Natrinema sp. SYSU A 869: one gene and its partners. The main gene of each other region encodes a partner of the protein of the gene in region 2 in a complex. Links are inferred from orthologs where the notes say so. Each region holds a gene or a part of one and is shown on either strand. Other genes may lie near its edges. The genes, in order: K6I40_RS27045, K6I40_RS11130 and K6I40_RS17680.

Region 1 (10,140 bases), 3.2 Mb from region 2 along the record:
CGAACGCCACGGCGATCGGGCGACCCTCAAGGAACTGCTGTTGGTCCCGTTCGATTCCCGACCTGCCGATCCGACTCGAAAGGGCGTCGACGGGACGTACGTTCGATTCCAGCAGGAACTCTGGGACGCGCTGCTGGAGTGTTACGCGGCGAGTCCACGCGCAGACGAGTTCGCGGACCTGTTCCGGTTCGATGTCCGGCAGGCACTGCAGTCGGTCGACTACTCGGCACTGCTGGCCCAGTATCCCGGCCTCGCGGGCGAACGCGAGCTCCGGACGTATGACGTCTACAACATGATGCTCTTTCCGTTCGCTGATATCGACTTCGCCAACGCCCTCGCGTTCGAGCCCCGGGAGCTCTCGACCGTTCGGGACGTCGTCGCTCACGGCCAGCGAATGGCGCGTATCGGCAACTGGATCGCCACTTGGGAGCGGGAACTCGCCGAAGGCGATTACAGTTCGGGCGTCGTGATTCGTGCCCTCGAGTCGGAGGTCGTTTCCCACAAGGAGCTCCGAGCGATCCGAACGGCGACGACCGACGCGACCGTCGACCCGGTGGTCGACCGGATTCGCGATTCCGGAATCGAAGCCGAGTTCGTCGACCGGTGGTGTCGCGAGTACGAGGCGGCCACCGAGTACTGTGACGAGATTGAGTCCATCGACGTCCGCGCCTACCTCGAGGGGTTCGAGCCGATCTTCCGCTCGCAACTCGCGCGGCGACCGTCGGCGTAAGGGCGTCCGGCGGTGTGGCGTCGCTCGCGTCAGTTACGCACGTATAGCGTCGGCGAGTCGACTATGTGAGCACAGCGTCGATTGCCCCCTCGAGGTCGTCGATCAAGTCGTCGACGTGCTCGATGCCGACGCTCGCCCGGATCAGGCTGTCCGAGAGCCCAGCTTCGATGCGCTCCTCGCGGGGAATCGCGGCGTGAGTCATCGGTGCGGGCTGTTCGATCAGGCTCTCGACTCCGCCGAGGCTCTCTGCGAGCGTGAACACCTCGGTATTCGAGACGACCTCGCTCGCCTCCTCGAGGCTCGCGTCGAGTTCGAAGCTCAGCATGCCGCCGAAGTCGTCCATCTGCTCGGCGGCGATCTCGTGGCCGGGATGGGACTCGAGACCCGGATAGTAAACCCGCTCGACGTCGGGGTGATCGTTGAGGAAGTCGGCAACGGCGCAGGCGTTCTCGCAGTGTCGATCCATCCGGACGGGCAGCGTCTTGGTACCTCGAAGGACGAGGAAGGACTCGAAGGGACCGGGCGTCGCGCCGACGGAGTTCTGGTAGAAGCCCAGTCGCTCGTCGAGGTCTGCATCGTTCGTCAGGAGGGCTCCACCGACCACGTCCGAGTGGCCGCCGAGGTACTTGGTCAGCGAGTGCGAGACGATGTCCGCGCCCAGATCGAGCGGCCGCTGGAGGTATGGCGTCGCGAACGTGTTGTCGATCGCACACAGCGCGTCGCGGGCGTGGGCGATCTCTGCCGCCCCCTCGATGTCGACGATCGACATGAGCGGGTTGGTGGGGGTCTCGAGCCACAGGAGTGCCGTCTCCTCGCGGAACGCCGCCTCGATCTCGTTGAGGTCGGTCATATCGACGAAGGAAAAGTCGATGTCGTAGTCCTCGTAGACTTGCGTGAAGATGCGGTGGGTGCCGCCGTAGACATCGTTGCCGGTGACGACGTGGTCGCCGGCCTCGAGCAGGTTGAGCACGGTGTTGATCGAAGCCATCCCGCTGGCGAAGGCGCGGCCGTGATCGGCGTTCTCCAGGCTCGCGAGGTTCGCCTCGAGGTCCGTCCGGGTCGGGTTCCCGGTTCGGGAGTATTCGTAGCCGCGGTGGTCGCCCGGAGCATCCTGTTTATACGTGGTGTTCGCGTGGATCGGCGTCATCAGTGCGCCGGTCTCGTCGTCCGGTTCCTGGCCGGCGTGGATCGATCTGGTCTCGATCCGACGGTCAGAGTCGTCGTCCATACCGTCCCCAAGGGGATCGAACGGGGTTACTCTTGCTCCGGCGGGCAGGTCATCGACGGCCCTGCCGACCGCGCCCCGGATCCGCACGTTCTCGATAACCGCTCTGTTCTCACGCTGTGTGATTCTCGAGAGAGTATATTTGGTGGATTGTTATTTCATTCCGTATGCGCGTTCGACACGTCAAGTCGTCAACGGTCCTTGTCGAATCGGGAGACACATCGATCCTCTGTGATCCTTGGATCCTCGACGGTGCGTTCTACGGTGCTTGGGCCCACTACCCGCCGGTCAAACTCGAGCCCGAAGACTTCGACGTCGACTATATCTACATTTCGCATATCCATCCGGATCACTGCCACCGGGAGACGCTCGAGCGGCTCGACTCCGACATTCCGGTCCTGATCCACGACTACAACTGGGACTTTCTCAGACACAACATCGAGGCCGCCGGATTCGACGTTCGCGAACTGCCCCACGACGAGCGGATTCACCTTGGCGGTGACCTGCACGTGAACGTGCTCGCGTCGGATGACTGCGATCCAGAGGTCTGTGGCAATCACTTCGCCTGCGCGTGGATGGCTGAAGACGCCAGCACACAAGGCGTCGACGGCTCGACCCAGATCGATTCCATGGCCGTCTTCGACGACGGCGAGCACACCGTGCTCAATCTGAACGACTGTCGCTGGCCGATGTCCCGACACGCCGCCGGCCGAGTGAAACAGCAGTACGGCAAGATCGACCTGGCCATGTTGCAGTACACGTTCGCCGGCGGCTACCCGCAGGGGCGGATCGACTACTCTCACGAGAAACTGCTCGAGGAACGCGACGACCGCCGGCTCCAGTCTCTAGAGAACGCCGTCGGGTTCCTCGAACTACTCGAGCCCGACTACTATATGCCCTTCGCGGGGAGTTACACGCTCGCGGGCGATCTAGCAGATAGAAACGAGTACGTCGCCCGGTCGACGCGAACGCAGGCGCGAGACTACTTCGCAGACGAGGATCGGGTCGACGACGACGCCGAGTGCGTCCTCCTCAATAGCGGCGACTGGTTCGATGTCGCTGCTGGCGAGCAGTCTGTCCCCTACGAGCCCGTCGATCCCGACGAACGGCAGGAATACATCGAGACCGAACTCGCGGACCGGGAGTTCACCTACGAGTCGGATCCGATGCCGACGCTCGAGGCGTTTCGGGAGTACGTGCCGGCGGCCTACGAGAACTTCGACGCGAAGCGCCGCGGGATCGGGTTCGAATCGGAGACGGAGGTCGTCCTCTCGCTGGTCGACGACCACTACATGCGGTTTACGGCCGACGGCGGCGGACACGAGATTGTTGAGGGCCTACCGGAACGAACCGACCGGCGGCGAGTTCGGATGGAGATGGACCCCCGGCTGACGCTGCGAATTCTGAAGGGGCCGCGGTACGGCCACTTCAACAACGCCTACATCGGTTCCCATCTCGGTTTCTCGATCGAACCGGACATCTACGAACGGTCGCTGTTCTACGCGATGAGTTTCCTGCACGCCTGATATGCCGACTCAGACCGTCTCGGTGACGTGTCTCCTTCGAGACGGCAATCTCACACAGACGGTTGTCGTCCGAAACTGGCCGTCCGACGACCACCGAATTCATTGCAGTTCCCAGGCAGACGCAGGCGCACTGACCACCGTTGAGATGCCATACAGCGCAAGAATTCGATCTCGACGGATCGAGTTCTCGTCAGGGTTCGCGGCTGGCGACGCCGTCCGAGAACATTGAGAAAAAGGGAGGCGGAATACGTGTGTTTTATAACCGTCACCGGACAAAGCGGTCGTACGACTATGCCGAAATCTAATGGCCCTCGTCAGGGAACCCGAAGAAAGCTCGCGAACGATCCTCGAGACCGCGGTACCTCGCCGCCACAGCGTGCGATTCAGGAGTATGAGGAGGGGGAGAAAGTCCACCTAAAGATCGACCCAAGCATCCCGGATGGTCGCTTCCACCCGCGATTCGACGGTCGCACCGGTGAAGTCATCGGCAAACAGGGCGACGCCTTCAAGGTTGAGATCGTCGACGGCAGCAAGGAGAAAACGCTGCTCGTGACCGCCGCCCACATGCGCGCACAGAACCAGGAAAAGAGCCGGATATAACCGCAGGATGACGATCTTCAAAGAGATCGTCGACGAGGAGTTCCTGACGGTCTCGGAGACGAAGGAGCTGCTCGCCGACATCGAAGCCGAACGTGCGATGGACGAGGATCGCGAGCTGCGCTACGAGCTCGCGCGAGCGATCGAACACGCGAACCGATTCGCCGTCCTCGAGCCCGAGGAGGCCCAGACGCTCGTCGACGACCTGCTGGACATCGAGAAGGTTGACGAGCCGACGGCCTACAAGATCGCTAACCTGCTGCCACAGGACCGGGACGAACTCCGGTCGGTGTACGCACAGCAGCGGTACTCGCTGTCGGGGGACGAACTCGACGAGATTCTCAACGTCGTCGCGCAGTACGCCTGAGACGGTCGGCCGGAACGATATCGGCGTCTCAAGGGTGCGGATCGCCCGAAACCCTTCGTTGTCCGGTCGCCTGAAAGCGAGCCGACTCTTTAAGTACGCCGTCACCGTATTGTAAACCAATGAGCGAAGCCGATGGCGACGAGACGGACGTTCGGCGCGCGGTTGTGTTGGACTACCTCGCACACGGTCTGTCGGACGACGGCCGACCGCAGTACGCAAAGTCACCGGCAGGCTACGCTGTCGGCATCGATGACTTCCAGCTCTATCAGGTCGCGTTCGACGAGGACGAGCGGCTCACGATCGGCAGCGAAGTCGTCGTCGAACCGCCGGCCGAACGCGACATCGTTACCGAGTGTCACCGCGTCGAGTACGAGGACCTCTCCTCAGGTGCCCAGTCGGAACTCGAGTACGTCGTTGCCGACCTCGTCGAGGAGAACGAAGAGCGGTTCGTCGACTTCTACAACGATGCCCAGCCGATCACGCTGCGACTACACCAGCTAAACCTGCTGCCGGGGATCGGCAAGAAGCTCCGCAACGGCATCTTAGACGAGCGAAAGCGCAAACCCTTCGAGAGTTTCGAGGAGCTGTCCGATCGCGTCTCCGGGCTCCACGACCCCGATGAAATCCTCGTCGATCGCATTCTCGAGGAACTGCGCGACGACGACCTGAAGTATCAGACGTTCGTGGGTCGGCGCGAACAGGAACAGAACCAGTAGCGCGGCTCGCTCGAATGTGGTCGCGAGTTTTCCCCGCTTTCCGTCAATGAGAGAGAGAGAGCGCGCGGACTTTTTTGCGAGTGATTCGAGCGACCGTCGGAAGCGAGAACCCGTAGCGAAAGGGGACTGCGAGACGGTGCGTTTACACCTGCCCCAGCCAAAGCGCCGGCAATGAGAGATCCAGACGGACTGATCGCCCGGGCCGGCGTCCGCGGCGATCCGGACCGCGACCAGCACTTCCTCGTCGACGATCGCGTGCTGGACCGGCTGCCGACCTATCTCGAGGAGATCGATGCCGATACGAGCCACCTGCTCGAGATTGGCGGCGGAACGGGCGCGCTGACTGACCGGTTGCTTGCGGTCGGCGATGAGGTGACCGTCGTCGAGCGCGACCGCGAACTCGCCGCGTTCCTGCGCGAGGAGTTCGCCGAGGAGATCGACGCCGGCGAGTTAACCGTGATCGAGGGCGATGCTCTCGAGGTCGAACTCCCCGACTTCTCGGCGTCGGTGTCGAACCTTCCCTACGGCGTCTCGAGCGAGATCGCGTTCCGGCTGTTTCCAGAAAAGAAACCGCTCATTTTGATGTTTCAACAGGAGTTCGCCGAGCGGATGGTCGCAGAGTCGGGAACGAGCGAGTACGGTCGGCTCTCGGTCTCGAGTCAGCACTACGCGGATATCGAACTCGTCGAGTCGATTCCCAAGGAAGCGTTTTCGCCGCCGCCGGCGGTCCAGAGCGCGGTGATTCGAGCGATTCCGCGCGATCCCGATTACGCGGTCGAGGATGAGGAGTTCTTCCTGCGGTTCGTCAAGGCGCTGTTCACCCAGCGCCGGAAGACGATCCGCAACGCGATCCGGAACACGGCGCACATTTCCGGGCTTGCGGAGCCTGAAGCGGTCGTCGATGCGGCGGACGAGGACGTGCTGAGAAAGCGGGCCGGTGCGATGGCTCCGGCTGAGTTCGCCGCGCTGGCCCAGCTTGCGAGAGACGTCGGCGAGCCTACTGACGGCTGATCCCGACCGCCGGCAAGGCGGGTCGGCCGCTCCGCTCGAGTCGTGTAGGTATACCGCGGAGAACGACCCAACCAACGGATACTCAAAGCTGCGCGGACGACGAACTCGAGAGACGAACGCATGCTCGGATTCCTGACGCGGCTCAACTGGCTGTCGGAGCTGTTCCCAACGACGCCGCTAAAACTCGCGGTGTCGTTCGTCGCAGTCGGACTCATTGTCGCCGTGTTGCTCGCCTATCAGCGGGTTCATGCATGGATGGCCGAGCGAGTGAGGCCGCTGTACGCCGATGTCGTTTCGATGGCCCTTCTCATCAGCGCGTGTGCGGTCAGTACCGCCGTCGTCACGGGCGTTTGGGGTCGAACCGACGAGATCCAGCAGCTCTATCTGGACGACCCGAGCGGAAACACCGTTCCGCGCGCGATCTTTTCGTTCATTCTGCTCGTGCTGACGGTCATCGTGGCGCGGTTCGTCCGCCGGGTAATCGAGGAGGTGATGGACTCGACTGCGGTTGTCACCGAACACCAGCGGCAGGTCACCCACCGCCTCTCGCAGGTCATCATCTGGTCGGTCTCGCTCGTCGTCATTTTAGGCATCTGGATCGAAGATCTCGGCAGCCTGCTCGTCGGGGCCGGCTTCCTCGGGATCGTCCTCGGGATGGCCGCCAGGCAGACGCTCGGAACCGTGCTCGCGGGGTTCGTCCTGATGTTCGCCCGCCCCTTCGAGATCGGTGATTGGATCGAAATCGAGGACGACGAGGGGATCGTCACCGACATCTCGATCATCAACACGCGTATCCGGTCGTTCGACGGGGAGTACATCATGATCCCCAACGACGTCATCGCCTCGAGCATGGTGACCAATCGCTCGAAGCGGGGCCGACTGCGACTCGAGGTCGAGGTTGGCGTCGACTACGGAACCGACGTGGAACGGGCTGCCGACCTCGTGGAGGACGCACTCGACGACATAGACGAGGTGCTGTCCGCGCCGTCGCCGCAGGTGGTTGGCAAGTCCTTCGGTGACTCTGCGGTCCTGCTCGGTGTGCGGTTCTGGATCGACAAACCGAGCGCCAGACGCTACTGGACGGCCCGGACCGCTGCGATCGATGCGATCAAGCGAGCCTTCGAAGCCGAAGACATCAAAATCCCGTTCCCACAGCGCGAACTCTCCGGGCGGGCCGAGACAGGCGGGTTCCGGATCGCCGACGAGGGAACGACGACATCGTCCGAAGATACCGACGGCAAATCACGAGAACACCGCATGACGACACTGGAGAAAGACGAATGACGCTCGAGGATCGACGCGACGAGGAACCGGACGTCTACCAGCCCGCCGAGGACTCTCACCTGCTGGCCGAGGCGGCCTGCGAGCGCCTTTCGGGGGGCGAGACGGTCCTCGAGGTCGGCACCGGGTCGGGCTACGTCGCCAAACAAATCGCCGATGAGACGGACGTTCGCGTCATTGCATCGGATCTGAACCCCCACGCCGTCCGCCAGGCCAGCGCCGAGGGCGTCGAGACGGTACGAGCGGATCTCGTCTCGCCGTTCCGAGACGGGGCGTTCGACGCGGTCGCCTTCAATCCGCCCTATCTGCCGACCGATCCCGAAAACGAGTGGGACGACTGGATGGAGCGCGCGCTGTCGGGCGGCGAGGACGGCCGGGCCGTCATCGATCCCTTCCTCGAGCGCGTCGGTCGCGTGCTTGCGCCCGACGGGAGCGTTTACCTGCTCGTGAGCAGTCTGACGGGGGCCGACAAAGTGGTCGAAGAAGCCGGCGAACACGGGTTCAGCGCCGTGGCCATCGCCGACGAGTCGTTCCCCTTCGAGACGCTGACGGTGCTCGAGTTGCTCCGATAGCGGCCGAGATTCGAGCGGCGAGATACGTCATCAGAAGATTCTTTTCGAACGGGTGATAGGTTTCGGGGGATGCCCTCCACTCGACGGACGCTGCTGCGGTGCGTCGGCGCGACCGGTGCGAGCGTCGCGTTGGCGGGCTGTTCACAGCTCTCGCGACTCAGGGGACCAGATGAGCCGCCGCCGTCGGGCGTCGACCGTCTACCGGATCCCGGGAACAGCGCTCGCGGGGCCACTGGCGACTGGTCGACGTTCGGCTGCAACGCGGCTAACACCCGCGAGGTCGGTGATGGCGAGGCCCCGGTCGATGGCGTCACCGAGCGCTGGCGCGTAGAGGTCCCACAATTCACCCATCAGGCACCCGTCGTCGCCGGCGGGCGCGTCTATCAACCCGACGCGGACACGCTCCGGGTCCTCGACGCCGCCGAGGGAACGGAACTGTGGACGGTCGAGGGCGTCGGGACAGTGCCGCTGATCTGGAACGATGTCGCCTACGTTTCGACCGGGGCCGCGATTCGCGCGCTCGAGGCCGACACCGGCGAGCAACTGTGGGAACGGGAACTCGAGACACCCGGGCGAGTGACGGTGCCCTCGACGCGCGCCGGAGAGCAACTCGTCTGCGGCGCGGGGGAACGAGTCGTCGCGCTCGAGCCCGACGACGGGACGATCCAGTGGGACCGCGAGGTCTTCGGACAGGTCCAGGACCATCCTGCCGTCTTCATGGTACACTGGTTCGTAATCGCTACTCAAGCCGGGATGGTGTATCTGTTGGACAGGGACGGAATGGGCGGACGACGGTGGCAACTACCTGCCGAGCCGACGGCGCCGCCCAGCGCGGACACTGACTCGGTCTACGTCAACTGCAGAAACGGAACTACGTACACGTTGATGGGCGATGGGGTTGGGCTCTCGGACTCGGGGATCAACTGGCGGGTCGATACCGGCTGGGCCGACCGCGGGATCGCTGTGGCCGACGATCTCGTCCTCGTCGCAAACGGGCAGGAGCTTCAGGCCGTCGATACCGAATCCGGAGAGCGGCACTGGGAATACGACATCGGTGACTGGCGACACACCGCACCGGCGTACGGTCGCGACACTGTCTTCGTCGGCGGCGATCGCCTCCACGCTCTGGACCCGACACCGGGAGACAGTCCAGGCGGCGGCCCTGCAGTCCGGTTCGAGCGAGAGTTCGCTGGACGCGTCGGCCCTGGACCGGTTCTCGACGACGGCACGATCTACGTCGTCGCGCAGGTCGACGACGAGACGTACGCCCTATTGGCACTGAAGTGATACCGTGAACTCACGTTGCGATCCTCAGACTCGAGTTGGTTCGCTGCTTGATAGGGGACCGTCTCGGTCCCGTTTCCGACGGTCATTCCTCGGGTAGCCGCCACGTGGCACGTGTTCACGTCCGTCTCGAAACCGGACCACGGAATCGGCCGAACTCCGCAAAAATTACTCCAATGTATTAGTTTGGATGGAAAATATTAAGCGTCGGTATAGCCTATCCGGGCCTACGATGACTGAGTACGTTTCGACCACACCGGGGCTGTATCCGCTCCCGGACTGGGCGAAAGACGACCTCTCGGACCTCAAAGGTCACCAGAAACACGATCTCATCAGCGGCGACGAGGGTGAGGAATTACCGCGGCCTACGAGGAGGCTCGCGAAGAAGTGATCGGCGTCCAGCAGGACGCCGGCCTCGACCGCGTCGTCGAGGGCCAACTGCGTTGGGACGACATGCTCGCCCACCCGCTGGCCGTCGCCGACGCCGTCGAAACGCGTGGTATCGTCCGCTACTACGACAACAACAACTTCTACCGAGAGCCAGTCGTCCAGGCCGACCTCGAGCCTACTGGCGATGTCGCGTCGGAGCTCGAAACGACCGCCGAACTGGCCCAGGGCGACGATCTGCAGGCCGTCCTCCCCGGCCCGTACTCGCTCGCGGACCTCGCAACTGACGAACACTACGGCGACGACGCCGAGTTCCTCGGCGCAATCGCGGAGTTCCTCGAGGGCGAGGTCAACGCCTTCCCCGACGTCGAAACGCTGTTCCTGCTCGAGCCCTCGCTGGTCGAGAACGTACCCGCGGACGGCGAAGACGAGCGAGCGAGTGAG
Region 2 (10,168 bases):
CGAGCACCAATCGGACGACGAAGAAGCGGAAGCGGCAGCCGCGAACGAGTAATTCGTCGGGGCTGGGTGTCGCGATTCTTTCGGTACTCGAGAAACACCAACGCGTCTCGAGGCTAGTCGTTAGCCGATTCCTTGTAGAAGCGATTGAACGCGTCCCGCCAAGACTCGGGATCCTCGCCCTCAGGCTGGTGTTCGACGGGGACGTCGGCGAACCCACAGTGAGGGCACGTGACCGTCGACACCTCTCCGAGCGAGAATTCTTCGACGGCACCCCGACACCGCGGACACTGCTCCATACGTGTAACTTTCCCGGGGCATCCTTAACTCTATTCGAACCTATCGTGGAACGGGAACGTTTCCATCGATCGAATCGGGTGTTCGGCACTGCAGACGGCATCGCGCCGACTCAAGTGTATTACTACTGCGTATTCAAAAAACTTTTGTATGCAAGCCATGTATGGTTCGGTAATGAGTACGACATCGTCCCATAGATCCGCGATTGATCGCTGTCAGCCCGCAGACGCCACTCCTGTCGCCCTCGAGGCCGCGGCACTCGAGTCGACGGCACCAGAGTATCTCCGCGATCTCAAGGCCGAACTGACCGACGAGGGGATGGTTCTCGCCGAACTGACTGTCGACGCGTGTTTCGACGAGGATTGCTCGCTCGCGACGCAGGACGAAGTGGATCGCATCCGCGGCTACGTGCGCGCCGGTTCCTTCCTCGGCGTCGGCACCGTGTCCGTCACCGTTGACGACGTTGCGGATCCCGAGAAGGTCAAACCGGCGCTGGCGGCCTGTGCCGAACGGGCCGACCGCGAGGGGCTCGCGTTCGACCTCGAGGGACCGATCGCCGTCAACGCCTGATGGCCGGTCCCTCGCGGCGTACGCTCGCCCGCCGACTCGAGTCGATCGCGGACTTTTCGGAGCCCGCCGTCGACCTCGAACAGTATCTGACACCCGCGGAGCTGGCAGCACACATTTGCCATCTGGCCGGCTTACAGGATGATCTCGAACGGCGAGTCATCGATCTTGGAACCGGTACCGGAATGCTCGCGATCGCGGCGTCGCTCGCCGGTGCCAATCGGGTTTCGGGGATCGACGTGGATCCGGGCGCGCTCGAACTGGCTCGCCGGAACGAACGAACAGTTCTGGACGATCGCAGAGACGGAAGCGACCGCGCTCTCGAGTGGCTCCGCGGGGACGTCACTCGGCATCCGTTTTCGACGACTGATGCGACAGTCCTCTCGAACCCCCCGTTCGGCGCTCAACGCGGGAATCGGCATGCAGATCGGGACTTCCTCGAGACGGCCAGCAAAATCGCTGCCGTCTCCTATACGATTCACAACGAGGGCAGTCAGGAGTTCGTCGAGGCCTTCGCCGCAGACGAGGGCGGCGACGTGACCCACGCGTTCCGGGCCGAATTTCCCATCGCGAAGCGATTCGAGTTTCACACCGAAGCCCGGGAGACGCTCGAGGCCGAGGTCTTCCGAATCGAGTGGGAGTAACAGTATCAGGTTCGCTCGGGACGGATTCGGGGGCCGGAATTACCGCGATCCTTGCCGACGACGCGTCGGACGCTGGCCCCCACGAGGTATCCGAGCACCGCGAGTGGGAGGCCGACAACGAGTGCAGCGCCCGTCCCATCGGCGATTGCCTCGGGCAGTGAGACGATCAGGGTCATGTTTCCGACCGTGTATTCGGTTCCGTACCGTGCGAGTCCGATGCCGAACGGGACGCTGGCGACCAGCGCGAACGTCGGGACGAACCCGGAATTGAGGGCGGCGCTCAGAGCGCCGACGCCGACGAGCAAGCAGGCGGCAACAACGATCTCGTGATGGAGTTCGGCTCCGCTCCACGTTTCGACGGCTGCGTTGGCGACGCGGTCGCTGCCGGCCGTCATCCCGACTCCCACCGCGGTTGCGAGTGCGAATATGGCTGCCAAGAGAACGAGAGACAGGGAGGCGATCGGACGGCGGCCGACGAGCACCGTCCGAACCGGCCCGCGGAGGGACTGCCCCGCTCGGCCGGACCACAGCGCAGTGAGTCGCGTGGTGACCCAACGGAGTCCCGATCGAGCGATGCTGACGACCCAAGACAGTACTGTGAGGACGAGTGAGTGCCCCTTCTCGGCGAGACGGCGAAGATGCGCCCCATCTAATGACATACGAGTAACTATTTTGAAAGCCGATAAAAAGTATCGCCGATCGACCGCGTCACCGGGTACGCTTAGCCGACCGTATCGTACGTTTCCTCGCTCGCGACCGCGACCCGCGTCCCATCGACGGCCGCATAGATCGACTCGTTCTCGTGGTCGAAGGTGACCCCGCCCGCCATCGTCGTTTCGTTTACGTCAGGAATCGGCGTCGTCGCGACGGCGTCGTTCTCGGTTGAGGCTACCTCGAGCACGAACGTCCCGTCGTCGGAGCCGATCGTCACGTTCCGGCCGGCGATCCGCGCCTCGGCCCGTGACTCGTTCGATTCGTATGCGAGCTCGTTTGTCTCGCCGTCTTCACCCAGCCAGACCTGATAGACGGTGTCGTTGCCGACTGGTTCCCAGCCGATGCGTTCAACGTGGGCCGTCTCGCGCCAGCCGGGACCTCCAACGGAGACCGTCTCCTCGCCGGTAAAGGCGAGGCGTTGTGCGCTGACCGCCTCGATCCAGATCTCCCGCTCGTCACTCGAGACAATCACCCCGCTCGACTCGAGGCCCTCGTCGCTCTCGAGGGCATCGATGCCGATGCCGCTGACGAGCCCGTTCTGGACGTCTTCGACGTACTCGATCGTGTAGTCCTCGATCTGGACGGCCGAATCCGAGGACGCGGTGGTCTCGTCGACAACGAGGAAATTGGTGGGGATGGCGATGCCGGCGAGGACCGCGAGGATGCAGATAACCGCCAGAAAGGCGGTCTGTTTGCGGCTGAGATCGAGCAGCGAACTCGAGTCGCGGGCTCGCGTTCGGGTGCCTGCGGCGATCTCGCGGACGCGGTCGATGCGTGCGGTGACGGCTCCGTCTCGATAACTGGCATCGGCCAGCTCGAGCACCCGATCGATCGACGGCCGACCGCTACCGTCCGACCGGGGTGTCGGCCGCGCTGACTGAGTGAACAGCCCCTCGAGTCGTCGGGGGACGAGCGGCCGCTCCGACGCGGTCATCGAGAGCGTGACCACCAGTGCGAGTACCGACACGACGGCGACGCCCAGTCCCTGATAGAGGACGTACGTGTTCTCGCCGCCGAACCAGTAGATCGCCCACAGTCGCTTCGAAAACCCGAACAGGAGGACTGCGAGCCAGAGTCGCAGCGGATTCGGGCGCTCCCCCCGGCGCTCGAGGAGCGCAATGCCGAGGACGAAGCCGAGAAAGAGGCCCAGCGCGTGGCCCTGAATGGCGATGCCGGCCCACGACGGGGCAGAAGGCGGGCTTGGCTGGGCGGTGTAGACGCTGATCGGATGCCGGAGCGCGTAAAAGAGTCGCAAGACCACGCTCTGGACGCCGAGGGTGCCGACGATCGTGACGATCGGGTAATGGGTAATTGTGAAGCCGGCGAAGGCGAAGACGACACCGGAGAAGCCGATTACGGGACCGAGCGCGAACAGGCTCGTCACTAGTCCAATGCCGATGACGACCAGCGGAAAGACCGCGAACGCCCGCACTCGAGGATCGGTGTGCCAAGCGTTGGCCCGCGTCGGGTCGCTCTCGGCTGGGTAATGCCCCCAGATGAATTCTGCGAGCGGTGCAACGACGACCGTTCCAGCCAGGTTTCCGATGAGGTGACTGGGACCGGCATGGGAAAACGCTGCCGTGGCCATCCCGAGCGGGTAGAAGTACGACCACGTTCGGTAGGGAATCGTCACCGGATCGTCGACGTTCGTGATCCCGTCCTGAACGAAGAGATAGACGCAGACCACGAACGCGATGACGATGAGCGATCCCCATGGGACGCCGTACACGAATCGTGACTGGAGCACATCACGCCAGCGCCGAGTCGGCCGATGGACCCGTCGAACGACCGCGATCGACCCCACCAGCACCGCGGCGACGAGGACCGTCAGTAGGGCCGTAAGCGAGAGCATATCTCGTGGTTCGAACCGGGGCGTATAGTGATTTGCCTTCAGCGAGCCGCGACGAGCGGCGGCTTCGAAAGGTACAAGCAGCCGACGGCCGGACTGGATAACATGGAACTGCGGGTCACCGAGAGCACCGAGGATGAACTCTCGATCGAAATCGCCGGCGAGGACCACACCTTCATGAACGTGCTTAAGGGCGCATTGCTCGAGCACGATGACGTGAGCGCAGCGACCTACGACGTCAACCCCGAACAGTCGGGTGGGCAGACCGAGCCCATCCTGACCGTCAAGACCGAGGGCGGCGCTGACCCCCTCGAATGCCTCGAGGACGGGGCCGTGACCGTCCGCGAGAAGGCAATGTCGTTCCGAGACGCGTTCGAAACGGCCGCCTGAAGGCACGGCCCGCAGTCGGCCGATAGCCGATCGCACGACTCGATTTCGGCTCTCGTTTTTCGCTCGAATCGGTTTGCCTGCCCGTCACCGACAGCGGTGACTCGATCACGGTCGTCGAGTGACGGCGACTCGTCAGTGCGTCGCATCCCTCGTCAGCACGTCGCATAAACGGTGTAGATGTCCCCGTTCGGGGCGGCGTGAACGTTGATTCCTTCCGCGTCGAACCCGGTTTGCATCTCGTCGCCGTACCGCGAGCGGTACTCTGCGGCGATCGCCTCGGCGAGGGCCGACTCATCGGTGTAGTCCGCAGCCGAGACGGCCGTAATGACGACCGGTACCTCCTGGGGTATCGCGTCGCCACATGCGTGATCGAACTCGTCGGCGGCTACGCTCTCGGGATCGGAATCCCCGAACTCGCGCTCGACGAGCCGCCGATTCTGGTACTCCGCGTAGGCCGAGAGGCCGCTGTCGACGGTTCGGCTCTCGGCGTCGTCTCGTTCGTCCTCGAGTCGGTCGTGAATTTCCTCTTCCGTGGCCTCGAGATCGAGACCCCCAGCCTCGGACCCCTCGCCGGGTGCATCTGGCGGCGACGGCGGTCCGAGCCCTGGTAGCACCGACAGTGGGACGATCCCCGTCGCGAACAGCGCGATGACGACGCCGAGGACGGCGAAAACGGGAAGATAGGGTTTCGCGACCTCGAACCAGCTCGGCGTCTCGAGGTCGCGTTCCAGACCCTCGTAGGTCCGCTCGACCTGCTCGAGGTCCGGGTTGCCACAGCGCGAACACGGTGGGGTGTTTCGGACGTGCTCGCGGCCGCAGTTCGGACAGGCCCAGACGTACTCCGGGCCGGTTTCGACGGTTCCGGACGGTATCGGCTCGCGATCGGTGTCAGGAGCGCCGTCGCTCCCGGCCCCGGATTCGCTCTCCTCGTCGACGCGAACGATCGCCTTCTCGAAGCTGTTGTGACCGCAGGCGTCACAGGGAGGGTCGTTTTCCGCGTGCGGTTTCCCACACCGCGTACACCGCCAGTTCACTGATAGAAGAGCACGACTGCGGAGGGATAAGCGTATTGGGCGGCCGAACGCATCGGCCCGTGAATCGGCAGTCCCGACTCGACAGCATTCTTTCGGTCGCTCGGTCCGCGTTTCAGAGAGACAGACGGCTCGGATAGCGTTCGATCGAATACGGTCCGGCTAGCACGTCGCGTAGAACACGTAGACCGATCCGTCGACGACGTGGATGTCCAGTCCCTCGCCGTCGTATCCGGGGCCGGTGACCCGATCGCTCGGAGCCATGATCGCCGCGAGGTCCGCCGCGAGCGATTCCGCGTCGTCATAATCGGTCACTGAGAAGCGGACCCGTACTTTGCCGGCGGTCGGTTCGCCACGACAGTCGACACCGAAGTCACTCGAGTCCACCGAATCCGCCGTCCTGCCGTCATACTCGTGCGCCACGAACGCTCGGTTGTTGTACTCCGCGTACGCCGCGATCCCGTCGTCGTACGTCCGCGAGTACTCACGCTCGTCCTCGAGGAGGTCGTGGACCAGCTTTTCGGTCTCTTCGAGGTTGATACCCGCCGCCTCGGCTCCGTTGCCGGGCGCGTCGGGTGGTGACGGTTGGCCGATCCCGGGTAGCATCGACGGGGTGACGACTCCAGTCGCGAACAGCGCACCGATCAGGACGACGACGGCGACTACGGGCAGGTACGGTTTAGTGACTCCCAGCCAGCCCGACGTGTTGAGTTCCCGGTCGACGTCGTCGTAGGTCTGCTCGGCCTTCTCGAGGGTTGGATTGCCACAGCGCGAGCAGGGTGGATTGTTCTTGACGTGCTCGCGGCCACAGCTCGTGCAGGCCCAGACGTAGGATGGTCCGGTATCTATTCCGCCAGCCGGCGAGGACGTCGACTCGCCGTCCCCCTCGCGGACGATCGCCTCCTCGAATGCGTTGTGCCCACACTCATCACAGGGTGGGTCGTTCTCCGCGTGCGGTTTCCCACACCACGTACACCGCCATTTCACTGATACTAATCGGTAATCTCTCGAATATAAATGTATCGGATACTGAACGAAATCCATCGATCGAACGCGACTCGCTCGAGTTGGAGTCAGAGACGAACGGGAACGTCGTGCTCGTCGAGGTAGGCCTTCGTCTCCTCGATCGAGTACTCGTCGAAGTGGAAGATCGAGGCCGCGAGGCCGGCGTCGGCACCCGCTTCGGTGAATACGTCGTACATATCCTCGGGGCCGCCACAGCCCGAGGAGGCGATAACGGGCGTATCAACCGTGTCACAGACCGCCTCCGTCAGCGCCAGGTCGTAGCCGTCTTTCGTTCCGTCCTTGTCGATCGAGTTGACGAAGAGTTCGCCTGCACCGCGAGACTCGGCCTCTGCCGCCCACTCGAGGACGTCGATCCCGGTCCCTTCGCGGCCGCCCTTTTTGGTGCACTCGAACCAGCAGGACTCGCCGTCGACCTCGACGTAGTGTTCGCCCTGTTCGTCGAAGCGCCGTCTGGCGTCGACGCTGATGACGATACACTGGCTGCCGAACGCACGCGCGCCCTCGTTGATCAGTTCGGGTCGCTCGAGCGCGCCCGTGGTGATCGAGACCTTGTCCGCGCCGGCCCGCAGCGTCTCCTTGATGTCTTCGGTGGTGCGGATGCCGCCGCCCACGGTGAGGGGAATGAAGACCTCGTCTGCGACGCGCTCGACGACGTCAAGCATCGTCTCGCGGCCTTCTGCGGAGGCGGTGATGTCGAGGAAGACGAACTCGTCTGCGCCGGCCTCGTTGTAGGCCTTGGCCATCTCGACCGGATCGCCGGTGTACTTCAGGTCCTCGAAGTTGACGCCGGTGTAGACCGCCGGGTTCCCATCCTCGTCGAGATCTACGTCGATACACGGGATGACTCGCTTGGTCAGTACCATGTGGTTCTTACGGGACCGTTCGCACCGGGGATAGTAAAGCGGTCTGGATCGGGTGTTGGGCGACCGTCCGTCTACGGATTCGCGACGGCGGACCCGGGTCGGCTCTGGACGGGCTATTCAGGCCGACTGGAGCCGCTTGCGGAACGCCGTGACAGCGTCTAGGAGGACCTCGAACTGCGATCGCAGGCGTACGTACTCGCCGTATTCGTCGCCGAGCGAGACGGCAGTGTCGGCGTCGTTGTCCGCGGCTCGCCGTATCTGCTCGTCGGTCCACTCGAGCGATCGCAACGTCTCCGCGAGGACGTACGTCCCGAGCGAGGAATAGGGTAGCGACTCCCGCACCGACGCGGCCGCGTCGATCGCGGCTGTCCGTTCCGCGCGGATCTCGTCGACGGTGTCGGGGACCGAGACCGTCCCGTCCTCGATTCCGTCGCGGACGCGCTCGAGAGCCCGATACCGCTGTTCGAACCGGACGGCCTCGTGGAGGCCGATTCCCAGTCTCCCGTCCTCGATCGCCTCGCGCAGGCCGTTTCTCGCACTCAAGACTGGATCCACGATGCGCCAGAGCACGCGTTCGAGGTGGTCATCGAGATCCGAATCAACGCCATCGAGCCAGTCCCGATCGTTCCGCTGGGCCGGAAGGTCGGCGACGTCGACGCGATCGATCGACGCCTCGAGTGCGGCGTCAAAGACCGATGACATATCCGCCGGCTCGTCGAGTCGGTCCCGGTAGCGCTCGTCGAGGATGGGTTCGACCAGTGCTTCATCGTCGATCGCGGCGAAGGTAGTCGTCGCAACTCGGGCATTTTCTCGAGCGTCGCGCGTCGTGTGCAGCGCGTGGTACAGCTCGTCGCCGGTCGCCGCGGCGGCCTCAGCTCGGTGCTTGCGGGCGCTGTTTCGGCCGTCGCGGATCGCCTCCCTGACGACGCCGTTGGGAACCGTCTCGGCGTCGAGCGGGTCCGGCACGTCAGCGAGCAGGGTGTCGACGCGCTCGAGGCCCTCGTCGACGGCGCTGGCGGCGGGGACGACCGGAACCGGCCACTCGATCGGCGGTGACGAGTCGGTGACGACGGCGGCGGCGTCGGCCGCAGTGAACGTCGACCCGGTATCGTCGCTCCAGGGCATGCCGTTGCAGCCGGCGACCGTCGCGCCGCCGATCGCGGCGAGTCCCGCGAGGAACTGCCGCCGGTGGCCGCCACGGTGTCCCGTCATCGGTCGCTTACCTCGTTCGTCTCGTTTCTCTCGTCCGTTTTCCGGGATTCGTTTACCGTCGTCTCGTCGGTCGTCGTGTCGTTGGCTTCCGTCTCGTTGGTCGACTCTCCATCCGTCGCGTCGGCGGGAAGTCTGCCCGAACAGGACCTGCTTTCGCTGCTGCTCCGACTCGAGGGGTGGTCCTCGTAGGGGCGGTGAATGCGGACGAGGGTCGCTTCCAACACCGTCTTTTGGGCCTCACAGGCACTCGTCGGGGCCTTCAGTTCCCGACAGTAGCTCGTGCGGACGGAATCGTCCGCCGCGCGGACGCCAAGCAGACGTCGCCGGTAGCAGTCGTCGATCGACCGTTGGTCGACAAGGACGGATTCCGCGGCGAAGTCGGTCGCCTCGACGAACGATCGCACATCGGCCGCGTCGGCGTCGGGAGCGTCGATTCGCAGCGCCGCGGCGTCGTCCGTGTTGGTGACGAAGAACGAAGCGTGAAGCCGGGCTCCCAGACCATCCTCGGCGTGGTCGGCGGCCTCGTCGTTCGGATACACGAACGGAGAATCACGTTCGACGCGGACGGCCTTTTTCTCGTACTCGTGGGACGATTCGACGCGGACACCGTCGTCGGCGGTCCCGGTCGCTGAATCGCTGCTTTCGGTGCCGGCACAGCCTGCGGTCGCGACCGAGAGACAGCCACCGCTTGCGCTCAGCAACCGGCGGCGAGAGAGTAGCACGGAGGGCATCGGCCCCCGATACGTAATACCCTGATAAATACTTGCTGTCTGACGTATCGGGGCTCAGAAAAGGCGACCCGAGTGCGCCGATCGCTCGAGCGGTGTATTCCCGCTCCGGCGAGAGAGGTGTCTTTAAGGCGTCGACCCGGCAATACGCACGTATGACAGACGACGCAGAGCAGTCGGCGGACCAGGACACAGGAGCAGACGTCGGCCACGATCTCGAGGCCGACCGAACGACCGCACCGATGAGCGACTACTCGTCGCGAGCCGTCCTGATCGGGACAATCGTCGCGCTGGTCGGCGTGGCGATTGCGTTCGGAATACCGTTGCTTGCAGTTGGCGTGTAAGCTAGAAGACGTACTCGTCGTCGTGGCCCATCATGCCGTCGTCTTCGAAGCCGGTGCTGCCGGTACCTGTTCCCTCCTCTTCGTCCGAGGGTCCACTGGTCTTGTAGGCCTTGATGCCCGTCGAAAGGAGGTCCTCGATCGCCTCCTCGCGGTTGACGAACTCGCCGCGTTCGACCATCTGGGCGATCTGCATCTCGAGGTGCTCCGGTATGGTGATCTCTACTTTCGGCATCTGATTCGGCTTTCGGCGAGGGGGTATTTAGGTTTGACGGGGACCCTACAACGACTGGAACGAAACGATCAATCGTCGGACGGCAATGCGTCCCGTCGAACGAAGGCCGAAGTCGGCGGCGGGGCCCGTGGTGAGAAGTTGGGTAACTCGACTCGACTTAGCGGTTGCCCATCATCGAGTCGAAGGCGTCTTTCAGCTTCATCCCGGGTTGGGTTAACGTCTCGAGTTGCTGGCGCATCCTACGCTGGTTGAAGTAGCTCGCGAACGCGAGGAT
Region 3 (10,187 bases), 1.3 Mb from region 2 along the record:
CTCGACGGCATCATTCGCGAGCCGATGGTCTTCGCCGACGGCGACTCCATCGAACTTCCGACGGTCAATGACGCCTGATCGACCGTCGGGCGTTCCGATTCCCTGAAAGCCGCTCGAGCCGAATTCGATCGGCATCGAAGATTCGATCTCTGATAATTGTGTGAAAACCTAGTGGTTTGAAGTATTGCTAGTGTGAGTTCGGACCGATGAGCGACACTCGGGGATACGATATTAAGGGGATCGAACTCACTGACGACCGCTACACGGTCGAACAAGGATTCATCCGGAACAAGTACAAGGCGCTCGACGTCAATGGGGATGTCGTTCTACGGGGGAAACAGAAGATGTTGAAAATGAAAGAGGAGTTCCCCTTCGTCGACGCCGACGACAACGAAGTGTTCACCGTGAAGGCCGGCGGGATTATCGACGTCGCGGGGAACTACGTGCTTTCGGACGCACAGACCGGCGAGGATATCGTCATTCTGGACAACGACTACTCTCTGCTACAGGATACGTGGAAAATCCGCGACGCGACCACCGAATCGAAGTTGGCCGAAATCAACTCTCGCGGTGCGATGGTGACGCTGGCCCGGAACATCATCCCGTTCGGCGGCTGGATCCCACACAAGTACGAGATCACCGACCAGGAAGGCGCTCACGTCGGGTCCATTGACGGGCAATTTTCGCTACGCGACCGCTACGAGATTACGATCGACGACGCCAGCAACGTCCCGAAAGAGCCCATCGTCGCCGCGGCGATGGTCATCGACGCCATCCAGGGGAACTAGAGGGAGCGAACGACGACGGCTTCAATCGTCTTTTAGGTACGTAGCTGCTATAGGGGACTATGAGCGATATCCCGGAGCGCGTTCCGACGGTCTGTCCGTCGTGCTCGCCGGACCTCGAGACGGTCCACGAAGTATTGACGGAAGGCGGCGGTACCATCACCGTTCGGTGTAGCGAGTGTAGTCACGTCCACAAGGTTCGACCCGAGCGCGAGCCCGAAGTCACACTCGACGTAGTCGTCTCTCAGGGCGGCGAATCCTTCACGGCGAACGTCACCACGGCCGAAGACGAGACCGTTGAGGTCGGCGACGAGTTCATCCTCGAGACCGAGGAAGTGCTCTCGACAGTCCGCGTGACGAGCGTCGAACTTGACGGCCAGAAGCGGGTCGAGGGGTCCACCGCCGACGAGATCAAGACCGTCTGGACCCGCGAGGTCGACAACGTCGGTGTCAACGTCACCGTCCACCCGCAGGACGGCTCGAGAGATGATAGCCGGAGCATTACGGTCCACGTCCCCGGCGACTACGAGTTCGAGGTCGGCGCGGTCGAGTCCTTCGGCGACGACGAGTTCGAGATCGACGCCTTTGTCGTCCGCGGCGACGCCGACGGCTACCGACGCGACCGCTTCGACATGGAGGGCGATACCGCCCTGGCGAAGGACGTCAAGCGCGTCTACGCCTACGACGAGCAGAGCAGCGCCTGGTCGGCCTGGTAATCGATCCGCGAGTCCGGGCGTCGATGCGAACCCTGAACCCCGGTACTCGCCACCCGATCCCCTACTGTTCTCGAGCGCGTATTCAACCACGATCCATGTCCGATAGTTACGAGGCTTCACGCCAACGCATGGTCGAGATGGTTGCGCCGCGTGTCGACGACGACCGGGTCCTCAAGGCCCTCGAATCAGTCCCGCGTCACGAGTTCGTCCCGCCCGATCGCCGGGACAGCGCCTACGCCGACCGTCCCCTGCCGATCGGCGACGGGCAGACGATCAGCGCACCACACATGGTCGCGGTCATGGCCGAGCTGCTTGAGGCCAACCCCGGCGACAACGTTCTCGAAATCGGCACTGGTTGTGGCTACCACGCCGCCGTCACAGCCGAGCTGGTCGGTGACGAGAGCGTTTACACCGTCGAATACAGTGAAGAGCTGGCCGAACAGGCACACGACCAACTCACAGTGCTTGGCTACGACGACGTTTCGGTCCGCATCGGTGACGGCCGCGAGGGATGGGCCGAGCACGCGCCATATGATGCTGCCTACGTCACCTGTGCAGCGTCCTCGTTTCCCGATTCCGTCGTCGAGCAGGTCCGGATCGGCGGTCAGTTGCTCGCACCGATCGGAACCGGCCATCAGACGCTCGTTGACGCAACGAAACTGCCGGACGGCTCGCTCGAGCGGACCGAACACGGCGGCGTTCGGTTCGTCCGGATGCGAGGGTAGGTGGGGGACCGCGCAAGCGGGCCATTGATTACGACTGCTCCGATAGCTGGCGTATGGAACCCGCGGTACTGCGAGAGGATATGGTCGACGGCCTCGAGTCCCCGCCGAGGGACATCCTCGCAGACGAGGACCTCGCTGTCGCGATGCGCGACGTCCCTCGGCACGCGTTCATCGACGACGAGCGAACGGCCTACGCTGACCGCGAACACGAGGCGCTGGGCACGCGCGTCCTCGCACCGAGCACCGTCGCTCGCTTGCTCCAGGCGCTGGCCCTCGAGGACGACGAGACCGTGCTGATCGTCGGTGCCGGCGTCGGCTACACGGCGGCCGTCACAGCCGAACTCGTCGGTGAGACGAACGTTCACGCCGTCGACATCTCTCGGCCGCTGGTCGTCGAAGCCCGGGGGAACCTCGCTGACGCAGGCTACGACGGTGTCCTCGTCGACTGCCGCGACGGTGCGAACGGCCTCCCCGAGTACGCTCCCTTCGATCGTATCTTGCTCGAGGCCGCAGCCGTCGATCCGCCTCGCGCGCTGCTCGAGCAGTTGACTGGCGAGGGACGACTGGTCTTCCCACGTGGCACGCACCAGCAGCGACTCGAGGCCGTCTCTGCCGACGGTAACGTCGATCGATTCGGCCCCGTTTCGTTCGATCCATTACTGGTCGAGGGCGAACAGTCGGGGGCCGTCGAGCGCAACCGAACGACGCGTGAGGACCGCGAACGAGCGCAGCGACGTGCCGAGTCCCGCCACGGCTGGGAGCAGGACTGGATCGAGTGGGAGGAAACGATCGAGCAGTAGTCCCGGCGGACCCAATCACAATAGCTTCTTCGAGCAAGCAAGAACTGACCGACGAGTGTGCTCTCGACTGTCTGATCGAGGCGACTCATCGCATCTCGAGACCCAAAGCCGTGTCTCGAGGGTGATAGCACGATCGAAAGGGTGGGGAAAGGGGGGGGGGTGGCGACAGTCTGTCTTAGATCGCCATATACGGGTACACACTAGTAGTGGTTAAATATGGGTTCTAATTAGTAAGTGCATTCGACCAGATAGACACTAATCAATTAGTATCGGGGTAGTAAATCAGTGAAGCGAACATCTATACGGTATTACTTGTAGTTCCATCCTTGATGGCCGAGATATGTGGTCAGCTAATCGGGAAACGCGGGATCCACTCTCACGGGACGATTGAATGTCTCTTTGGACCGAGCTCGTCGTCAGAAGCAGCTCATATCATTACATCACCGGACCGCTTGCTGGTGAGAACAACGGAACGCTATCGCTATTGGATGTGAATACACGGAAAGGGGTGGGGGGGGGGTGGCGACAGTTAGTCTTAGATCGCCATCTATTGATACGAACCGATGATGATTAAGTATACTTTCTAATCATTTGTGCATCGCTCTATGGCGGTACTAATTAACTAGAATACCCGTCGAAGGCCAATGTGACAAGTTTTCGTTCGGCTGCTCGGAGGTGATAGTGATACGTCGGCGGTGATACGTCGAGCGCGTCCGCGAGGTCCTCGCCCGTACTCTCTCGCGGCCACTCGAAGAAGCCGCTGTAGTGAGCTGCCTGCAACGCCTCGAACTGCTTGTCAGTGAGCCGCTCTGCGAGGTAGGTATCGAGCTGTCGCGCCGACCGCGTGTGTGTTGTCTCCCGTTTGGCCACCAGCTCTGTCTCTGGATACTCCTCTCCGATCGCCTCGACCAGCGATCGCGTTTCGACGCCCTGTGGCACCTCGAGGACGAGTGTCGACAGTCCGTCCTCGGCCGTCGCCATCTGCACCTGCACGTCGTAGGTCCGCAGGACGTCGAGAAACGGTGTCGACACGACCGTCAATTCGAACAGCGTCTCCCCGTCACCGTCGGACACCACTGAGAGCGTTTCGATCGATGCCCAGTCTGCCTCGAGTTCGGTGAGCGACGCCGTCGATGGTGCGCTGATGAAGAGCACGACCCCGCCCTCTCCGCGATCGATGACTCCCTCGACGGCTATCGGCTCCGCAGTTTCGACCTGCGTCGAGAGCCGGTTGAGAAGCAGCCGCGAGTCTCCCACGGCGAGTTCGAGCTCGAGTCGGCTGTCGGTCAACATCGCTCGGGTCCGCTCGACCGACCGGATCGCGTGCCCGATCGTCTCCCCGAGTTCGGCCAGCACCTCCCGCTCGCTCTCGCCGACCGAATCGGCCCCCGCGACGTGGACCACCAGCACGCCGTACCGGCGCTCGTCGGCGATCAGTGGAACTCCGAGCACCGTCTGATAACCGTAGGTCAGCGCCTCCTTGCGCCGCGACTTCCACGTCTCGTCCTCGAGGACATCGTGTATCAGCTGTCCCTGCCCCGACTCGAGGATATCGCGGACCAGCGTGATCTCGGGTGCCTGATCGCCATCGTCACGGATCCCATCGATGTAGGCCGCATCGATTCCGGACCACGCAGTCGGTGCCGGCGGTTCGTCGTCGCTCGCGGCGATCCAGGCGAAGCGATATCGGTCCGTCTCGGCGAGACGATCGCACACCGTCTCCTCGATCGCCGCGCGCGTCGATGCCTGTGCAACACTGTGGTTAATCTCACGAACGATCTCGTTCGTGTGATTGAGGCGCGTCAGCTCTTCGTTTTGCTGCGTGAGCGTCCGGTCATGGTCGCGGAGCAACTGCTCGCGTTCGGCCCGATCCAGTGCGGCCTCAGTGTTGGCTGCCAGAATGTGTAACAGCTCGGTCATCGTCTCGTCGAACCCATCGATGTCTTCGCAACCCGCGACCAACACACCGTGGGTTCCGAGCGGGACGATCAATTCGCTCCGGCTCAACGCGTCTCCCGTTTCGACGTTCTCCTCCCGCGTCACGTCCTCGTAGTAGGTACTGTCTCCCTCCGAAAAGACGTCCCAGACCAATCCTTCGCCCCGCTCGAACGTCGTCTCCGGATCGCCCGAACTGGGCGATCCCCGCGTCGACGCCACGTGCTCGAGGACGCCGGCCGTCGGCTCGAACGCGTAGACCGCGGCGACCGCCACGTCGAGGATTTCGCTCGCCGTCTCGACCGCTGATCGGCAGATCTCCTCTTTGGTTTCAGCCCGCATCAGATCCCGCGTCGTCTCGTGTAACGTTGTCAGCGTCCGCTCGTAGCGCCGTTCGCTCTCCCGAAGCTCCGTCTCCGTGCGGTACTGAGCGACGGCGTTCGTGATCTGATTCGCCAACAGTGCGTACTGCTTCTTGCCCGACTCCTTCTGGAGATACTGCGTCACGCCCGCGGCGATCGCCTCGCTGGCGACCTCCTCCGATCCCCGCCCGGTAAAAAGAATATAGGGGAGGTCAGGATCGTCCTCACGAACGCGCTCTAACAACTCGAGCCCGGTCACCTCCGGCATCTCGTAATCGCTGACGATACAGTCGATGTCGCGATGTTCGATTACGCCGAGCGCTTCCGCGCCGCTCGTCGCCGCTTCGGTGACGATCGATTCGTGCTCGCGCTCGAGCATCTGTCCGGCGAGGTCGGCGAAGCCGGGTTCGTTATCGACGATGAGTACGGTGATTAGTTTCGTCATTGGTTCCGCTACCTACTATCTCGTTCGTCGATACATCGATAAAGAGATACTAAACAATTAGCATTCGAATTGATTCTCCTCGAATCACCTAGTACCTCCATCTCGATCGAAATCACAATTGATCGACGGATAATCGATTTCGGATTCAAAACAGTGCTCCAGCTTCTGTTCGGTTGCGTCGGCCGTATCGATCCGATAAAACGGTCCGTTTTCGGGATACTAGACGAGAAACGCGTCGGTCGAATCATGAGACGTTTCCTCGTGGTAGACGCCGTTTTCGTCGTTTGCGAGTGGGTATTGAACCGGATCGTTTCCGCTTTGTTCGACCAGCCAGTTTTGCACTGAAGCCGATAGAGATCGGTTCCGTCGTTGACGACGAGACCATATTTGTCGTTGTCGCCGAACGGAATCGAGACGCTGTAGTCGCAGGCGACCAGTTTGGAAATCGCTCTCGCTTCGGTTTCATCGCCGACCGCTTTTGAGTTACGCATCGCGTCCCGCGCCGCCCATTGACAGAAAAACGATTGGACAGATCAGTAGCGATCAGTGGATCTCACTGCTATACTCATCACTCGAGAAGTAGCATCAGCAGAAAACGCCCGAGGCGGGATTTGAACCACTTGAACGTCGCTCGCTCTATCGTTCAAATCCCTCGTTTCATCTTTTCCGCTCATGAGTGACGAGTACACGCTACGCGGCACTCATCGGAATTGTTCGCGGAAGAAGACGCCCGAGGCGGGATTTGAACCCGCGTCACAACCGTGACAGGGTTGTATGATGGGCCACTACACCACCCGGGCTACCTGCAACTCTTCATTTCCCGGTGATAGTATTAAGGGTTTTGCTCTGTGGTCGTTTGTAAGCTTTGATGACAAATATTCCGTCCGCAAGACAACCACCGTGCTAACATCAGCCAATTCATCCAATGGTTCACTTATGTTAGAACGTGACTGAAAAGTACTCGAGGTGGGATTTGAATCGGGAAACGCTCGGTCGATCCGTTCGTTCACCGTCTACTCCTCTCTCACGAATTGGCGTCAGCAGAAAGCGCCCGAGGCGGGATTTGAACCACTTGAACGTCGCTCGCTCTGCTCGCTCGTTCTATCGTTCAAATCCCTCGTTTCGTCTTTTCGCTCATGAGTGACGAGTACACGCTACGCGGCACTCATCGGAATTGTTCGCGGAAGAAGACGCCCGAGGCGGGATTTGAACCCGCGTCACAACCGTGACAGGGTTGTATGATGGGCCACTACACCACCCGGGCCACCTGCAACTCTTCATTTCCCGGTGATAGCATTAAGGCTTTTCAATTAGACGCCGTATGGTATGGTCGTTCGCGCCACGATTTCCACTCTCGAACCCGGAATACGCGCCGGATCGTGGCACTAAATCACACGACCCACAAGGAATATAACTGATAACCGGGTACTCTCGAGTGTGATCGACGGTTCCGGTCAGGTTCGCCCGGCCGGGTAGCCCTGCTTGTGCGTCGAGTTAGTAACCGTTAAATGCCTCCCGCCGCTATCTGCCTGTAGTATCTCGTGACAGCCGCTTCTCTCCCGATAGCCGACACGCACACCCAACCCAATACATGGTAGACGTAAGCCAACACGAACTCGTTCCGGAGCACACCGTTCTCGAGGAGGAGGCTCTCGAGGACGTGCTCGAGGAATACAACATCGACCGTACAGATTTACCGAAGATCGAGCGTAACGATCCCGCTCTGCCGGACGAGGCGGAGCCGGGTAACGTCATCAAGATCGTTCGCGACTCGCGGACAACCGATCAGTCGATCATATACCGACTCGTGGTAGAATAAATGGCAATTGAACTCAACCGCGACAAACGACGAGAGATTTCACGCGAATATTTCTCGAAGGAACGGATCGCCGAACACCACTACCGTTCGTTCAATGCCTTCCTCAACCGGGGAATGCAGCGGGTCGTCGACGAGAAGGAGACGATCGATACGGACATCGGCGACAAGGAAGGCGAGGAGCCGGTCCACGTCAAACTGGGCGACGTCCGTGTCGTCACGCCGCGTGTCCGTGAGGCGGACGGCTCCGAAGAACTCCTCTACCCGCAGGAGGCCCGGCTTCGAAACATCACCTACTCCGCACCGGTCTTCATGGAGATGTCCATCGTCAAGGGCGAGGAAGGCGACGAGCGGGTCGTCGACTCGACCGAGACGAAGATCGGTCGGATGCCAATCATGGTCGGCTCCGACAAGTGTAACATCGCCGGCTTCTCCGACGAGGAACTGATCGAGATCGGAGAGGACCCTGCAGACCCCGGCGGCTACTTCATCGTCAATGGCTCCGAGCGGGTGCTGATGACCAGCGAGGACCTCGCACCGAATAAGATCCTCGCAGAGTACGACACCAAGTACGGCGACGAGATTCAGGTCGCGAAGACCTTCTCGCAACGCCGTGGCTACCGTGCTCTCGTGTTGTGCGAACGGAACCGTGAGGGTCTCCTCGAGGTTTCCTTCCCCTCGGTATCGGGCTCGATCAACTTCGTCACTCTCGTGCGTGCGCTAGGCCTCGAATCGGACGAAGAGATCGTCCACAAGGTCTCGAACGACCCTGAGGTCGTCAAGTACATGCTCGAGAACCTGGAGGAAGCAGAGGTCCAGACCGAGGAGGAGGCCATCGAGGAACTGGGCAAACGCGTCGCCTCTGGGCAGGGCAAGAACTACCAGCTCAAGCGGGCCAACTACGTTATCGATCGCTACCTGCTTCCCCACCTCCATGAGGACGGTGTCGAGGAGGAGGACGTCCGGATCAACAAGGCCCACTACCTCTGTCGGATGGCCGAGGCCTGTTTCGAACTCGCACTCGGTCGACGCGAGTCCGACGACAAGGACCACTACGCGAACAAGCGACTGAAGGTCAGCGGCGACCTGATGAAAGACCTGTTCCGGACCGCGCTGAACAAGCTGGCCCGGGACGTGAAGTACCAGCTCGAGCGTGCCAACATGCGCAACCGGCAGCTCTCGGTGAACACGGTCGTCCGATCGGACGTCCTGACCGAGCGACTCGAGCACCCAATCGCGACGGGCAACTGGGTCGGCGGCCGCTCCGGCGTGAGCCAGCTGGTCGACCGAACTGACTTCATGGGCGTCCTGTCACACCTGCGTCGCCTTCGCAGCCCGCTCTCACGCTCGCAGCCCCACTTCGAAGCGCGGGACCTGCACGCGACCCAGTGGGGTCGCATCGGTCCCTCCGAGACGCCGGAGGGTCCGAACTGTGGGCTGGTGAAGAACTTCGCGCAGTCGATGGAGCTCTCCCAGAACGTCGAGGACGAACAGGAACTCAAACGCGAACTGGCATCCATGGGGGTCGAGGGCATTCCCGGCCTCGAAGGGATCGAACGAACGGCAGCGTCAGGGGACGACTAAATCATGAGCAGCCAACAACGAGAGGCGAAAGTCTACGTGAACGGATCGCTGGTGGGGACCCATCCCGATCCGCACGAACTCGCAGAACAGATCCGCGAAGCGCGACGCATCGGCGACGTGAGCGAGATGGTCAACGTCTCGGTCAAAGACCGAACTCGCGAAGTAATCGTCAACGCCGACGCGGGTCGTGCCCGACGACCCCTGCTGGTCGTCGAGGACGGCGAACCTCGCATCTCCCAGCAAGAAATCGAGGCGCTTCAGGAGGATGACCTCGAATTCGAGGATCTCGTCGATCACGGCTACATCGAGTTCATCGACGCCGAGGAGGAAGAGGACATCCTCGTCGGCGTCGACGAAGACGATCTGACCGAGAACCATACCCACCTCGAAATCGACCCGTCACTGATCTTCTCGATCGGTGCAGGGATGATTCCCTATCCCGAGCATAACGCCTCGCCCCGCATTACGATGGGGGCAGGGATGATCAAGCAGTCGCTGGGGCTGCCGAGCGCGAACTACCGGATCCGGCCGGACACGCGCCAGCACCTGCTGCACTACCCGCAGCTCTCGATGGTCAAGACCCAGACGACCGAGCAGATCGGCTACGACGAGCGCCCCGCAGCGCAGAACTTCGTCGTCGCCGTGATGAGCTACGAGGGATTCAACATCGAGGACGCGCTGGTCATGAACAAGGCCAGCGTCGAACGCGCGCTCGCGCGCTCGCACTTCTTCCGGACCTACGAGGGCGAGGAACGGCGCTATCCCGGCGGTCAGGAGGACCGCTTCGAAATTCCGAGCCAGGACGTCCGCGGTGCCCGCGGCGAGGAAGCGTACACTCATCTCGACGAGGACGGCCTCGTCAACCCCGAGACGACGGTCGACGAGAACTCCGTCCTACTCGGGAAGACGAGTCCGCCGCGATTCCTCGAGGAACCCGACGACATGGGTGGTCTCTCGCCCCAGAAGCGACGTGAAACCTCTGTTACCATGCGTTCGGGCGAATCGGGGATCGTTGACAC

What was found.
Region 1: K6I40_RS11130 (region 2) and K6I40_RS27045 share a complex: the UniProt entries of both Methanocaldococcus jannaschii proteins name them as parts of the RNA polymerase complex. The link is inferred for Natrinema sp. SYSU A 869 from one-to-one orthologs.
Region 3: K6I40_RS11130 (region 2) and K6I40_RS17680 share a complex: the UniProt entries of both Methanocaldococcus jannaschii proteins name them as parts of the RNA polymerase complex. The link is inferred for Natrinema sp. SYSU A 869 from one-to-one orthologs.

The regions. Positions count from the first base shown.
Region 1 is NZ_CP082249.1:3,805,989-3,816,128, forward strand. Bases 2,822-5,766 are described here. They hold K6I40_RS27045 (RNA polymerase Rpb4 family protein), read left to right. Parts: upstream 2,822-4,088; coding sequence 4,089-4,445; downstream 4,446-5,766. Other genes in these bases: K6I40_RS27035 (MBL fold metallo-hydrolase), read left to right, coding at 2,822-3,481; K6I40_RS27040 (50S ribosomal protein L21e), read left to right, coding at 3,773-4,081; K6I40_RS27050 (DUF655 domain-containing protein), read left to right, coding at 4,565-5,161; K6I40_RS27055 (16S ribosomal RNA methyltransferase A), read left to right, coding at 5,333-5,766. In the rest of the region: K6I40_RS27025 (terpene synthase family protein), read left to right, coding at 1-730; K6I40_RS27030 (cystathionine gamma-synthase), read right to left, coding at 792-1,958; more of K6I40_RS27035, read left to right, coding at 2,123-2,821; more of K6I40_RS27055, read left to right, coding at 5,767-6,172; K6I40_RS27060 (mechanosensitive ion channel family protein), read left to right, coding at 6,293-7,456; K6I40_RS27065 (HemK2/MTQ2 family protein methyltransferase), read left to right, coding at 7,453-8,025; K6I40_RS27070 (PQQ-binding-like beta-propeller repeat protein), read left to right, coding at 8,095-9,312. UniProt on the Methanocaldococcus jannaschii protein: DNA-dependent RNA polymerase (RNAP) catalyzes the transcription of DNA into RNA using the four ribonucleoside triphosphates as substrates. This subunit is less well bound than the others.
Region 2 is NZ_CP082249.1:600,058-610,225, forward strand. Bases 2,843-5,815 are described here. They hold K6I40_RS11130 (DNA-directed RNA polymerase subunit L), read left to right. Parts: upstream 2,843-4,173; coding sequence 4,174-4,458; downstream 4,459-5,815. Other genes in these bases: K6I40_RS11125 (rhomboid family intramembrane serine protease), read right to left, coding at 2,843-4,071; K6I40_RS11135 (hypothetical protein), read right to left, coding at 4,611-5,492; K6I40_RS11140 (hypothetical protein), read right to left, coding at 5,652-5,815. Also shown: K6I40_RS11105 (zf-TFIIB domain-containing protein), read right to left, coding at 114-296; K6I40_RS11110 (hypothetical protein), read left to right, coding at 469-864; K6I40_RS11115 (METTL5 family protein), read left to right, coding at 864-1,505; K6I40_RS28380 (hypothetical protein), read right to left, coding at 1,511-2,164; more of K6I40_RS11125, read right to left, coding at 2,227-2,842; more of K6I40_RS11140, read right to left, coding at 5,816-6,476; imidazole glycerol phosphate synthase subunit HisF, read right to left, coding at 6,563-7,378; K6I40_RS11150 (hypothetical protein), read right to left, coding at 7,496-8,590; K6I40_RS11155 (hypothetical protein), read right to left, coding at 8,587-9,321; K6I40_RS11160 (hypothetical protein), read left to right, coding at 9,474-9,662; K6I40_RS11165 (ribbon-helix-helix domain-containing protein), read right to left, coding at 9,664-9,894; K6I40_RS11170 (hypothetical protein), read right to left, coding at 10,052-10,168. UniProt on the Methanocaldococcus jannaschii protein: DNA-dependent RNA polymerase (RNAP) catalyzes the transcription of DNA into RNA using the four ribonucleoside triphosphates as substrates.
Region 3 is NZ_CP082249.1:1,920,801-1,930,987, reverse strand. Bases 5,982-8,973 are described here. They hold K6I40_RS17680 (DNA-directed RNA polymerase subunit H), read left to right. Parts: upstream 5,982-7,359; coding sequence 7,360-7,587; downstream 7,588-8,973. Other genes in these bases: K6I40_RS17675 (DNA-directed RNA polymerase subunit B''), read left to right, coding at 7,588-8,973; K6I40_RS17695 (group I intron-associated PD-(D/E)XK endonuclease), read right to left, coding at 5,982-6,259. In the rest of the region: K6I40_RS17725 (aminopeptidase), read left to right, coding at 1-78; K6I40_RS17720 (hypothetical protein), read left to right, coding at 207-788; K6I40_RS17715 (HVO_0476 family zinc finger protein), read left to right, coding at 848-1,501; K6I40_RS17710 (protein-L-isoaspartate(D-aspartate) O-methyltransferase), read left to right, coding at 1,597-2,226; K6I40_RS17705 (protein-L-isoaspartate O-methyltransferase), read left to right, coding at 2,280-3,026; K6I40_RS17700 (bacterio-opsin activator domain-containing protein), read right to left, coding at 3,645-5,768; more of K6I40_RS17695, read right to left, coding at 5,777-5,981; more of K6I40_RS17675, read left to right, coding at 8,974-9,168; rpoB (DNA-directed RNA polymerase subunit B), read left to right, coding at 9,172-10,187. UniProt on the Methanocaldococcus jannaschii protein: DNA-dependent RNA polymerase (RNAP) catalyzes the transcription of DNA into RNA using the four ribonucleoside triphosphates as substrates.